DNA from 2 places in the Enterococcus sp. LJL90 genome. Region 1 is predicted to be linked to the other one. Evidence: predicted binding sites of a transcription regulator. Region 1 holds the regulator's gene; the other holds the start of a gene.
What was found. Region 1 encodes HrcA, which represses chaperone genes, less so after heat shock. Its sites were predicted from a motif close to TTAGCACTCNNNNNNNNNGAGTGCTAA; they were not measured.
Positions count from the first base shown of each region.

Region 2: groES (co-chaperone GroES) is a predicted target of HrcA. The motif match lies at 2,127-2,153, and genes of this name have one in related genera.

Region 1 covers NZ_JBXPBQ010000007.1:68,870-73,090, reverse strand. The annotation lists gene AC1Z3S_RS14730 (aldo/keto reductase family protein) at 1-88, opposite strand, end outside; gene hemW (radical SAM family heme chaperone HemW) at 169-1,332, opposite strand; gene hrcA (heat-inducible transcriptional repressor HrcA) at 1,570-2,604, shown strand; gene grpE (nucleotide exchange factor GrpE) at 2,632-3,174, shown strand; gene dnaK (molecular chaperone DnaK) at 3,229-4,221, shown strand, end outside.
Region 2 covers NZ_JBXPBQ010000003.1:382,721-386,941, forward strand. The annotation lists gene AC1Z3S_RS09925 (MBL fold metallo-hydrolase) at 1-704, shown strand, start outside; gene AC1Z3S_RS09930 (cysteine hydrolase family protein) at 788-1,285, opposite strand; gene AC1Z3S_RS09935 (CPBP family intramembrane glutamic endopeptidase) at 1,297-1,971, opposite strand; gene groES (co-chaperone GroES) at 2,182-2,466, shown strand; gene groL (chaperonin GroEL) at 2,508-4,136, shown strand.

The DNA.
Region 1 (4,221 bases):
CCGCTACACTGGATTGCCAAGTGCCTAAAGCCAGTTTCGGAATTAGGTTTCCATTGGCTAAACGAAAATTTTCTGTTAAGACTGTCATATAAATCCCTACTTTCAATTTTAGTTACAAATTAAGTATAAAACTTAGAGTGGGCTATAAGTCAATTGTTTTGATTGTATTTAATCATCTAATAGGAACCGCTCAAAGACATCATTTCCCAAAAACAAGCCTTCCTCGGTTAAAGCCAGATAATCCTCTTGTTGCACTAATAGATTTTCTTGAATTAATTCTTCAATCACCAGTCCATAAACTGAATCTAAAGACACTTGAAATTTTTCAGCAAAATGATCAGGCGAAATACCTTGGCGTTTTCGCAAACCTAAAAACATTTCTTCTTCCATTTGGTTATTGTGGCTCAATTTTTCTTCCTCACGAATCGGTAGCTGATTGTCTCGTAAAGGCGCTAAATAATGCTGAATCGGGCCGTGATTTTTATAGCGGATATTGCCGAGATAACCACTAGCACCTGCCCCCAGACCGAAATAATGTTCGTTGTTCCAATAAACTAAGTTATGCTGGCTTTCCTTGCCGGGAATTGCAAAATTACTGACCTCGTATTGTTGCCGATTGCCACTTGCCATCAGTTCAATCGTTTCAGCAAACATCTGACTTTCAATATCTTGATCTGGTAATTCCAACCGACCTTGCCGCACCCAATTCATAAACATGGTTTTATTTTCTAAAATTAAAGAATACAACGAGTAATGGGGCAAATCCAATTCAATTGCCCGCTGTAAGGTATCACGAAAACTTGCCAAGGTTTGTCCCGGCAGCGCATAAATCAAATCGATGCTGACATTTTCAAAATTTTCCTTTTCTAAAAAGGCCATCGTTTCATAGACATCAGCAGCAGTGTGTTTGCGCCCAATTTTTTTCAGTAATTTATCATCAAAGGTTTGCACACCCATTGATAAACGGTTTACTCCGTAATTTTTCATCACCTGTAATTTTTCTTGAGTTAAATCACCGGGATTAGCTTCAACAGTAAATTCATTTTGATCATTGAAGGGCAGCAGCTCCCGCACGCCGGCTAATAAACGATCCAATTGTTTTGCAGAGAGGGAGGTAGGCGTTCCACCACCAATATAGAGCGTAGCCATTTCTTCAACCGGAAAGCGCGCTTTCGTCAATTGAATTTCTTTTAGTAATGCTTCAATATATTCATCAACTGGCTGGCCTTCTAGAAAAACTTTATTAAAGTCACAGTAATAGCAAATATGCTCGCAAAAAGGAATGTGTAAATAAGCCGAGACCGGTTGTAAAATTTTTTTTGTTTCCATCATTTGGACTCCTCGTGGTTCAATTTCTTTGTAAATAGTATCATACTTTATTTAGACTTAATATAGAAGAAACTTTTCCAATGATAGAAATTATCCGAAAAAAAGTAATTAGCACTCGGATAAAACAAGTGCTAATTTTTGCATCGTTTTCCTTGACTTCTCTGGAGAATATGGTATATTAATACTTGTGTTAGCACTTGATAGTTAAGAGTGCTAAAACAAATGATGAAGGTGATTGAGATGTTAACAGACAGACAAAAAAATATCTTACGGCTCATCATTCAGAATTATACCGAAACTGGATTACCCGTTGGCTCGAAAAAGTTGATGGAGGAGGGCATCTCAGCCAGTTCTGCAACAATTCGCAATGATATGAAGGCGTTGGAGGAACATGGGTTATTACAAAAGACCCATTCATCTTCAGGAAGAATTCCTTCCTTAGCTGGTTATCGTTATTATGTGGATTATTTGTTGGAACCGACTCAAATTGCCAACAATGATGTCTTGAAAATTCGTCAATCCTTTAAAAAGGAATTTCACGAAATCAATGAAATCATTGAAGGCTCTGCTGAGGTTCTAGCCCAATTGACCAGCTACACGGCATTTTCTTTAGGTCCTGAAGTCAAGGAAAGGAAATTGACCGGTTTTCGGATTGTCCCTTTAAATGATCGCCAAGTCATTGCTTTGATTGTGACGGACAAAGGCAATGTCGAAAACCAAATTTTCAAAATTCCTGAAGGAGTTACCGGTGAGGATTTAGAAAAAATTGTTCGAATTATCAATGATAAATTAGTCGGCGAACCTTTGTTGACAGTTTACCATCGGTTGCGGACAGAAATTCCGATGATTCTTCACAAGTATTTCCAAACGACGGACGGATTGGTCAGTTTATTTAATAGTATGCTGGGCCAAGCCTTTGAAGAAAAAGTTTACGTGAGCGGTCGAATGAATTTGTTAGATTTTAATCCTAGTCAAGATTTGACAGAATTTAAATCAGCCTATTCATTTATGAAGGATTCGGATGAATTGAGTCAGCTCTTTGTACCAGCAGAGGGTGGGATTTCAATAAAAATTGGTTCTGAAATCGGGAATAATTTATTAGACAATCTAAGTCTGATTCAAGCGACCTATGATATTCAAGGTCACGGTCGGGGCATGATTGCATTATTAGGACCGACGAGCATGCCTTATTCGAAAATGTTCGGCTTAGTGGATGTCTTCCGCCAAGAACTTGCCGATCGTTTGGAGGATTACTACCGGGAGTTAGACGGTTAACCAATGAATAGAAGGGAAGTTTATACGATGGCAGAAAAAGACGAAGAATTAAAAGAGCAACCTGAAAATCTTGAAGAAGCGGATGCCAATCAAGAATTAGTCGAAGAAGTCGAAGTTTTAACAGAGCTGGAAAAATTAAATGCTGATCTTTCTGATATGGAGGATAAGTTTTTAAGAGCTCGGGCGGAAATCGCCAATATCACCAACCGCAATCGCAGCGAAAGAGAAACGATGCAAAAATATCGTTCCCAAGACTTAGCTAAAAAAGTCTTGCCATCTCTAGATAATTTAGAGCGGGCTTTGGCAATTGAAGTGGATGATGAACAGGGTGCCAGTTTGAAAAAAGGCATTATGATGGTTTTGGAAAGTTTACAAGTTGCGTTGAAAGAAGAAGGCATCGAAGAAATTTCTGCAATGGGAGAAACCTTTGATCCTAATTTACATCAAGCTGTCCAAACGATTCCAGCCAATGATGACGCTCCAAGCGAAACGGTTGTTGAAGTTTTGCAAAAGGGCTATAAATTACATGACCGCGTATTAAGACCAGCGATGGTTATCGTGGCTCAATAAAAAAGCTATTCTAAAAATAAAAGATAAAAAAGTTACAGTGAGGAGAAATTAATTATGAGTAAAATTATCGGTATTGACTTAGGTACAACAAACTCAGCAGTTGCAGTTCTTGAAGGCGGCGAAGCAAAAATTATCGCCAACCCAGAAGGCAACCGTACAACACCATCTGTTGTTTCATTTAAAAATGGTGAAATTCAAGTGGGTGAAGTAGCAAAACGTCAAGCAGTGACTAATCCCAACACAATTGCTTCTATCAAACGCCATATGGGCGAAGCTGGCTACAAGGTCGAAGCAGAAGGCAAATCTTATACACCACAAGAAATTTCAGCAATGATTTTACAATATATCAAAGGTTTTGCTGAAGATTACTTAGGGGAAAAAGTAGAAAAAGCTGTTATTACAGTTCCTGCATACTTCAACGATGCCCAACGTCAAGCAACGAAAGATGCTGGTAAAATTGCCGGTTTAGAAGTTGAACGGATTGTCAATGAACCAACAGCAGCTGCTTTAGCTTATGGTTTAGATAAAACAGATAAAGATGAAAAAATCTTAGTCTTTGACCTTGGTGGCGGTACCTTTGACGTTTCCATCCTTGAATTAGGCGATGGCGTCTTTGATGTATTATCAACTGCCGGCGATAACCATCTTGGTGGGGATGACTTTGATAACAAAATTATCGACCACATGGTTGCAGAATTCAAAAAAGAAAACGGTATTGACTTAGGCAAAGATAAAATGGCTTTACAACGGTTAAAAGACGCTGCTGAAAAAGCTAAAAAAGATTTATCTGGTGTGACTAGCACACAAATCAGCTTGCCATTTATCACAGCTGGCGACGCTGGACCTTTGCACTTGGAAATGACGTTAACCCGCGCAAAATTTGATGAACTAACTTTAGATTTAGTTGAAAGAACCAAAGTTCCAGTACGCCAAGCTTTAAAAGATGCTGGCTTGTCTCAATCTGAAATTGATGAAGTAATTTTAGTCGGTGGTTCAACTCGGATTCCAGCAGTGGTTGAAGCAGTTCGCAAAGAAACGAATAAAGAA
Region 2 (4,221 bases), on a different contig from region 1:
GTTTAAGCGGCAAAAAAATTACTAGTCTCTTAGCTTCTGTAGGCAGGAATCCCGAAGATTTAGACGGCATTTTTGTGACCCATGAACATCGTGATCACATTCACGGCGTCGGAGTTTTAGCCCGCAAATATAAGCTGGACATCTATGCCAATGAAAAAACTTGGCAGGCGATGGACGGCATGATTGGCAATGTGCCGTTAGAGCAAAAAAATATTTTTGAGATGGGCAAAGTTCTGACCCTTGGTGACATGGATATCGAGAGCTTTGGTGTCTCCCATGATGCGATAGCGCCACAGTTTTATCGTTTTTACAAAGATGGTAAATCTTTTGTAATTTTGACGGATACCGGTTATGCCAGCGACCATCTGCGGGGAGTAGTCAAGGATGCGGATGCTTATTTAGTTGAAAGCAATCACGATTTAGAAATGCTGCGGATGGGGGGCTACCCTTGGAGTTTGAAACAGCGGATTTTAGGGGACAAAGGCCATTTGTCGAATGAAGATGGCGCCTTAGTGATGACGGATATTTTAGGGGACCGCACAAAACGAATTTATTTGGGACACTTGAGTAAAGAAAACAATATGAAAGAACTCGCTCATCTGACAATGGAAAATACCTTGACTGAAAAAGGTCTAGGAGTCAATTATGATTTCCGGATTTACGATACCGATCCAGATGAAGCGACAAGTCTCTTTGCAATTTAAAAAACGCTGAATGATTAGCCAGCCAACCGATTAGCTTAGTTATGCTAACGGTTGAGCTGTGTCATTCAGCGTTTTTTTTATTTTTATAGAAATGTTGCAAAGCGTTGGTCCCATAAATCTTCGTAAAAGGCGATGGTTGTTGCCGCAGTCATAAAGGGATTGTCAAGGGTAGAGGTGCCGTTTCGCTGCAGAAAAAGAGTATAGCCTAAACCGTGGGCAAACTTAATGGTGCTATCGACACAATACTGCGTTTGAGCGCCTACAATCTCTAAGTTCTTGATTGCCAATTCTTGCAATAGCTCCTGTAAATTCGTTTGATAAAAACTATTGGCGTGGGTTTTACCGACATAATAATCTTCCGGCCGATTATTCAATTGAGGAACTAACTGCCAAGATTCGCTGCCCTTCACCAGTTCTTCGTCTTGATGCTGGACAAAAATGATCGGCAGCCGTTGCCTTCTGTAATCAGCAATTCGTTGATTGACTTTTGTTAAAAGCGGCTCAAGGCCAAATAATTCATTTTGGCCGTAACAGACGCCATTTTGTAAATCAATGACTAATAAAGCTTGTTGGCTAGACATGGCAGACTCCTTTAAGTAAGATTTTGCAGCAGAATTTGAGCAAATAAAACGAGGGCATTCATTCCCGCATGGGCAATAATCGGCGTCCAAATGCTGCCGGTTTTTTTATAAAGGAAGCAAAAGAACATCCCTAAAACAAAATAAACAGCTAAATGGCCATCGCCGTGGGCAAAGGCAAAGATAATCGAACTAATGACCGCTCCCACCCAAAAATTAGTGAAGCGAAAGGGGAAGCTGGCAATAACGCCGGGAATCGCCCGGCGAAAAACAAATTCCTCCATAACCGGTCCGCCAACTGCTGTAGCTAATAAGAAGATGGGGGCACTTTTTATTAAGGTTACTAAATTTTGAGTATTCTCTGAAACCGTCAGCTCTCCAGAGATAGCCGATTCAATCGAATTTACTATCAGCTGTAAAAAGAGCGCTCCCCAGATGCTTAAGAAGCCAATAGCAACCAGTAGCACCCAATGCATCGGTTTCTTTTCAAAGTCTAAGGGCGAACCTTTTTTTCTTTGGTAAAGGTAGAGGGCAATTAAAACAAAAGCCATTCCCAAGTAAACAGCCGTTAAAGCGTTGATTGGCTGATTCCCTGATTGGAAAATTCCTAACCAGTAAAAGGTGATGGATGACGTGAAAGCAAAAAACCACAATATAATGGTTAAAAGGCCATACTTGCGAATTGACATAGTGAAACTCCTTTTCGTTTGATTCCTGCAAACTTTTTTAATAAGAAGAATTATAGCATAGTCCGCGCTAAAAGTTGGAGCTTAAAAATTTTCTTAAAAAAACGAACGAAAAACTTGCAAAGTTTTAAAGAAATGAGTATCATATGAATTGTGAGTTAGCACTCGATAGTTAAGAGTGCTAAAAACTAATTTTTGATGGAGGGATTTATCGTGTTAAAACCTTTAGGCGATCGCGTCATTATTCAAGTCGCAAGTGAAGAAGAAAAAACTGTTGGGGGAATTGTTCTCGCTTCTGCAGCGAAGGAAAAACCTCAAACTGGATCAGTCATTGCTGTTGGTGAAGGCCGCTTATTAGACAATGGCGAAAAAGTTCCTGCCTCTGTAAAAGTTGGCGATACTGTGATGTTTGAAAAGTATGCCGGTACAGAAGTGAAATTTGAAGGTACGGAATATTTGATTGTGTCTGGTAAAGACATCATCGCAATTGTTGAATAAAAAACAGATTGAACTAAAAAATTTATGAGGTGAAATTAATCATGGCTAAAGAAATTAAATTTGCTGAAGATGCTCGTGCTGCAATGCTCCGCGGGGTAGATAAATTAGCAGATACAGTAAAAGTAACATTAGGACCAAAAGGACGGAACGTTGTTTTAGAAAAATCTTACGGTTCTCCTTTAATTACCAATGATGGTGTGACCATTGCTAAAGAAATCGAATTAGAAGATCACTTTGAAAACATGGGAGCTAAATTAGTTTCTGAAGTTGCTTCAAAAACCAACGATATCGCTGGTGATGGTACAACAACAGCAACTTTGTTAACGCAAGCTATCGTTCACGAAGGCTTGAAAAACGTTACAGCTGGAGCGAACCCTCTAGGTATTCGCCGTGGGATTGAATTGGCAACTAAAGCTGCTGTTGAAGAATTACACAGCATTTCTTCTATCGTGGATTCAAAAGAAGCGATTGCTCAAGTTGGTTCTGTTTCTTCTGGTTCAGAACAAGTTGGCCAATACATTGCTGACGCTATGGAAAAAGTTGGTAACGACGGTGTTATCACCATTGAAGAATCTAAAGGGATTGAAACTGAATTAGATGTTGTGGAAGGTATGCAATTTGACCGCGGCTACTTATCACAATACATGGTAACTGACAATGATAAAATGGAAGCAGTCCTAGACAATCCTTACATTTTAATCACGGATAAAAAAATCTCTAACATCCAAGATATCTTGCCATTGTTAGAACAAATTTTACAACAATCTAAACCATTATTAATCATTGCTGATGACGTGGACGGCGAAGCTTTACCTACTTTGGTATTGAACAAAATCCGTGGAACTTTCAATGTTGTCGCTGTTAAAGCTCCTGGCTTTGGCGATCGCCGTAAAGCAATGTTAGAAGATATTGCTGTATTAACTGGCGGTACTGTAATCACTGAAGATTTAGGTTTAGAATTAAAAGATGCTACTATCGAAAATCTTGGTGTTGCCAGCAAAGTGGTTGTTGATAAAGACAACACTACTGTTGTTGAAGGCGGCGGCGAAAAAGCGGCGATTGATGCTCGTGTGCAATTAATTAAAAACCAAATTGCCGATACAACTTCTGATTTCGATCGGGAAAAATTACAAGAACGCTTAGCTAAATTAGCTGGCGGTGTAGCAGTTATCAAAGTTGGGGCGCCAACTGAAACTGAATTAAAAGAATTGAAATTACGCATTGAAGATGCTTTGAATGCGACGCGGGCAGCAGTTGAAGAAGGTATGGTTTCCGGTGGGGGAACTGCTTTAGTCAACGTTATTGATAAAGTAGCGGCTGTAGCTGCTGAAGGCGACGAAGCAACTGGTGTTAAAATTGTATTACGTGCATTGGAAGAACCAGTTCGTCAAATCGCTGAAAATGCTGGCTATGAAGGCTCAGTGATTATCGACAAACTAAAAAGCGCTGAATTAGGCGTTGGTTTCAACGCTGCGACTGGCGAATGGGTGAACATGCTAGACGCTGGGATTGTTGACCCAACTAAAGTAACTCGTTCAGCCTTACAAAATGCCGCGTCTGTTGCTGCATTATTGTTAACCACTGAAGCAGTTGTTGCTGATAAACCAGAACCAGCTGCTCCTGCGGCTCCTGCAATGGATCCATCAATGGGCATGGGAGGAATGATGTAATAAAGATTAAGAACCTTGTTAAATCAAGGTTCTTTTTTTGTTTTATCTTTATATTAACTGAAAAGGGGCAATCGAGGGGCAAAAA